Regions from separate parts of the Exiguobacterium sp. E4787 genome, predicted to be linked through region 2. Evidence: riboswitches for the same ligand, from Rfam matches in the RefSeq annotation. Region 2 holds a riboswitch; the other holds the start of a gene.
The links. Region 2 has a riboswitch for FMN ahead of ribD (bifunctional diaminohydroxyphosphoribosylaminopyrimidine deaminase/5-amino-6-(5-phosphoribosylamino)uracil reductase RibD). Riboswitches for the same ligand answer to the same signal wherever they lie in the genome.
Positions count from the first base shown of each region.

Region 1: linked by a shared signal. The riboswitch ahead of KNP80_RS02225 (ECF transporter S component) and the one ahead of ribD (bifunctional diaminohydroxyphosphoribosylaminopyrimidine deaminase/5-amino-6-(5-phosphoribosylamino)uracil reductase RibD) in region 2 are both predicted to bind FMN.

Region 1 covers NZ_JACSLY010000001.1:433,125-435,574, forward strand. The annotation lists gene KNP80_RS02210 (NAD-dependent epimerase/dehydratase family protein) at 1-8, opposite strand, end outside; gene KNP80_RS02215 (hypothetical protein) at 138-380, shown strand; gene KNP80_RS02220 (HesB/IscA family protein) at 420-776, opposite strand; FMN riboswitch at 874-1,015, shown strand; gene KNP80_RS02225 (ECF transporter S component) at 1,176-1,763, shown strand; gene KNP80_RS02230 (nucleotidyltransferase family protein) at 1,838-2,416, shown strand.
Region 2 covers NZ_JACSLY010000005.1:149,490-151,939, reverse strand. The annotation lists gene KNP80_RS07910 (undecaprenyl-diphosphate phosphatase) at 95-907, shown strand; FMN riboswitch at 1,002-1,144, shown strand; gene ribD (bifunctional diaminohydroxyphosphoribosylaminopyrimidine deaminase/5-amino-6-(5-phosphoribosylamino)uracil reductase RibD) at 1,297-2,376, shown strand; gene ribE (riboflavin synthase) at 2,357-2,450, shown strand, end outside.

The sequences.
Region 1 (2,450 bases), on a different contig from region 2:
TTTCTCATCGTCCCTACCCCTCCTACATAAAAATGACATCTCTTTTCATTTTCCCTTGGTTCCTCTCGACTAATCTTCCACATCCTTGAATTTTTTTGTTATTCTTATATATATGATAGAAGAAAGAGGCGAGACCCATGCATCAAATCATGTTAGAAAAAGGATGGACGTGTGAGTTACCGAAACAATACGCCATCTACCAAAGCTTATCCGATTTCAGCCGCTACTCAGTGCTTGACCAAGAGGAAGAGAGCGTCTGTTCGTTCCAAATCACGACCGACACATGCAAAATCACGGCGTTCCGCCCTTGGCAACATCACATCGAATTGAATGCGACATCCAAAGTGATTCGCTTGATTTTGATGGAAGAAACCGACTGAATCGAAAAAGGCCAATCGTCCACACGATTGGCCTTTCGTTTAGCAATCTCCAGGTGTCCCGGCGTTCGACGCCGTCCGGAAACTCGAACCACATCCACACGTGGCGATGGCGTTCGGATTTTTAATCGTGAACCCGCCTCCGAGCATCGACTGCTTATAGTCGATTTCGAGCCCGTCGACGACCCCATGGTCGGCTTCGGCGACGATGACGCGGACGCCGTGATGGTCGAATTGGATATCTCGATCCGTTTTATCTTCATCGAATCCCATTCCGTACGAGAGACCGGTGCAGCCTCCGCCTTGGACCTTGATGCGCAAGTACTGATTCTCGGGGTGTTCTGTCTGTTTCATCATATCGATGACTTGTAATGCAGCTGACTCTGTCAAATGAATCATCTGAACTCCTCCTTCATTATCTTAACTTCAAGTCAACTGACTTGAGATTTTGTGAAATATCTTGTATAACTAAACTGTAACAAAAAAAATTAAATCGTTCCATCTTCGGGGCAGGGTGAAATTCCCGACCGGCGGTATTGAAGACATGATCTTCTCAGCCCGTGAGCGAGCAAGGCGTTGCTTGCTGATTTCGTGAGATTCGAAAGCCGACAGTAAAGTCTGGATGGGAGAAGATGGCGGCATCCGACCGATATCCGGATGTTTTCTTTGACGTGGTCTCTTCCGCGACGGAAAACATCTATTTCGTATGCGCGTAACCTCTCCCGATTGTATGATGCAATCGGGATTTTTTATGCGACGGGTGCCATTCATCAAGGAGCGACAAAAGGAGAGATTTTGATGAAAACAACGCGCAACAAACGATTGACAACACTGGTGACGCTATCGATGCTCGGGGCCATTTCTTTTGTCCTCATGCTCTTTAACTTCCCGCTGCCTTTCCTACCACCATTTCTAAAAGTGGACTTTAGTGACATTCCCGCGCTCGTCGCCGGGATCATCTTCTCCCCACTCGCAGGCGTCGTGGTCGTCGCTCTAAAAAACGTCCTCTACTATGTCTTTAACGGTGGCGGCGTTCCGGTCGGTGAAGTCGCAAACTTCTTTGCAGGAGTCGCCTTCATGTATCCGGTCGCATGGTTCTACCATAAACGTAAAACGAATAAAGCGCTCGCTTCAGGTCTCGTGGCCGGTACGATCACGATGGCACTCAGCTTGGCGATTTTGAACTATTTACTCATCTTACCAGCCTACGCGTTCTTCTTCGGCATGACCGAGATGGCGCAACCGGCAGTTAAAACGGACCTCGTCCTCTACGGCATCTTGCCGTTCAACCTCATCAAAGCGTTGTTGATTAGCGCCTTGTTCGTCCCCCTCTTCCTCAAATTGAAGCCGTGGATCGAACGCCAGCGGATGCAACTCCAGGCTTAATGCGAAAAGCACCTAGAAATAGGTGCTTTTTTGTATGGTTGCGTTATGCTTGAGGAAGAATAGGAGGGAATCACTTGAAAACGATTGAAGAGGTCACTCACTTTTTAGAGAATGATTCGGAATTGAGGGGTCTCTTGAAAGACGTCGCTTCCCTCGAGCTACCCGACTGGTGGATCTGTGCCGGATACGTGCGGGCGAAGATATGGGATGACATGCATGGCTATCCAACACCAACGCCGACCGAGGACGTCGATGTCATCTACTTTGACCGGTCTCAAATTGACGAGGCGATTGAAAAAGAATATGAGGCACAATTACACGTCCTGTCCCCGACCGTCCCGTGGTCGGTCAAAAATCAAGCGCGGATGCATCTGGTTAATCAATTGCCGCCCTATCAGTCGGCGATCGACGCCTTGGCCCATTTCCCCGAGACCGTCACCGCCATCGGGGTCAGCCTCGATGCGAACGACCGCTTGATCGTGGCCGCGCCTTACGGTGTTGATGACATCATCGAATTGAGGCTGCGACCGACCCCAGCATTTGCAGACGGATCCCCGCATCACCACATTTATCAAGCGCGGATCCAAAATAAGAATTGGCAAGCCATTTGGCCGAAACTTCAAGAAGTGGACGTGACTCGTCACGGACTGTAGAACCCGACCGCCGATACGGTCGGGTTTTGCTGTG
Region 2 (2,450 bases):
AAAATAACGATTTTTTTTGAAAGGGTGGTCAGTGAAACGGACGGTCTGCTAAAATAATGGAATTGATGTAAAAAAGAAAAGAGGATAATACGATATGACAATATGGTTATTTTATCTGCTGCTCGGCTTGATTCAAGGGTTCACCGAGCCGATTCCAATCTCATCGAGCGGTCACTTGGTCATCTTCCAAGAGCTGTTTGATATTCAATTACCAGGACTCTCGTTCGAGATTTTCGTGAACTTTGCTTCATTACTCGCTGTTTTGACGATTTATCGGCAGGATGTCATCCGTCTCATCGTCAGTCTGTGGACGTTCTTGTTTAAAAAGGACCGCAGTGACGAGACGATGGTCGACGTCAAGTTCATTGGTCTCTTGCTCGTCGCCACGGTCCCAGCCGGTGTGCTCGGCGTCCTGTTCGGCGATTGGATTGGCGAGAAGCTCAGTGGCGTCGCCACGGTCGGTTATACGCTCATCTTGACCGGGGTCGCGCTCTGGTTCATCCGGAATATGCGAGGGAATAAAGGAGACAGCGGCATCACGCTCCGCGACGCCATCTTGATCGGTCTCGCCCAAGCGGTCGCGCTCATCCCAGGCATCAGCCGTTCCGGGGCGACAATCGTCATGGCGATGTTGCTCGGCATCAAGCAAGAGTCGGCGCTTCGTTTCTCGTTCTTCCTTTTCATCCCGATCAGTCTCGGGGTGACGATTTTAGATGGACCGGAGTTGTTCACGAATCCAGAGACACGTGATTTGTTCGGACCGCTCATCTTGGCGTTCATCGCCTCGTATGCGCTCACGGCCATCTCGCTCAAGTGGTTCCAACACATCATGGCGAAAGGCGAGCTCAAATACTTCTCGTTATATTGCTGGATTGTCGGACTCCTCGTCGTTTTATTCTTGGCTTGATTTACAGGGCGCTGCTCATACGAGCGGCGCTTTTTTTGCGCATTTCGTTTTGCCATCCATTTATTTTTGCGCTAAAGTGGAAACGTACAAACAAATATTCCTTCGGGGTCGGGTGAAAGTCCCAACCGGCGGTGATGGGCGCGAGCCTTAAGTCCGTGACCCGGGCGCACGTGTGCGAACGGTGGATCTAGTGCGATTCTAGAGCCGACAGTATAGTCTGGATGGGAGAAGGAAACATGACAGGTCCATGCGACCTGTAGTTCGTCGTACGTTTTTCTGTAAAGAAAACGCTTATTTGGCTTGCCCAAATGACGATGAACGGCTCCCACCGAGACCTTGAGGATCATTCCTTGAGGTCTTTTTGTTTGTACGAAACAAGGAGGGAGATTATGCAACAGTACATGCAACAAGCCATCCAATTGGCCAAATCCGCCTCATCGACCGGCGTCAATCCGCGTGTCGGAGCCGTCATCGTCAAGGACGGTCGGGTCGTCGGGTTCGGCGCCCACTTGAAGGCGGGGGAAGCGCACGCCGAAGTGCACGCCATCCGCATGGCCGGGGCCGCGGCCTATGGCGCGACGATGTACGTCACGCTCGAACCGTGCTCGCATCATGGCAAGACACCGCCGTGTGCCGATTTAGTCGTGGAGTCGGGCATCAAGCGGATCGTCATCGCGATGAGCGATCCGAACCCGCTCGTGGCGGGACAGGGCATCGCTCGATTGAAAGCGGCCGGGATTGAAGTCGAGGTCGGACTGCTCGAGCGTGAGGCACGAGCGCTCAATGTGGCGTTCTTGCGTTCGCTCGAGACGAGACGGCCTTACGTCGTCTTGAAGACCGCGACGAGTCTTGACGGCAAAGTCGCCCTCGATACTGGTGACAGCAAGTGGGTGACCGGGACCGAAGCGAGACGGGACGTCCATGAACTGCGGTCGACGGTCGATGCGATCTTGACCGGTGTCGGCACCGTGCTCGCCGATGATCCGGCGCTCACCGTCCGGCTCGACCGCGAGACGACGCAACCGCTCCGGGTCGTGCTCGACCGGGAGTTGCGGACGCCGCTCTCGAGTCAGCTCGTCCGGACGGCGAACGATGTGCCGGTATTGCTCTACACGACGTCTGACGATGTATCGAAACGGGACGCGTTTATCGAGCGTGGCGTCGAACTCGCGGCGTACACGTCGCTCGACGCTTTCCTGCAAGACGTCTACGCACGCGGCATCGGTCGCCTGCTCGTCGAAGCGGGACCGACGCTCGTCACCTCGCTCTTGGACGGACAGTTCGTCGACGAGTGGGTCATGTATCAGTCGCCACGCGTGTTCGGTGGCAAGGGTGGTTTCTACCGCTCGCATCATGACGGTCCGCTCGATGTGATCGAGCGGTATGACGTGCAATCGGTCGAGACGGTCGGCACCGACATCAAGCTCATCATGCGAAAGGAGGAGTCCGATGTTCACGGGAATCGTTGAAGAAATCGGCAGTGTGAAAGCAGTGAAACGGAACGGGCCATCCCTCCGGCTCACGCTTGCCGGGAAGGTCGTGC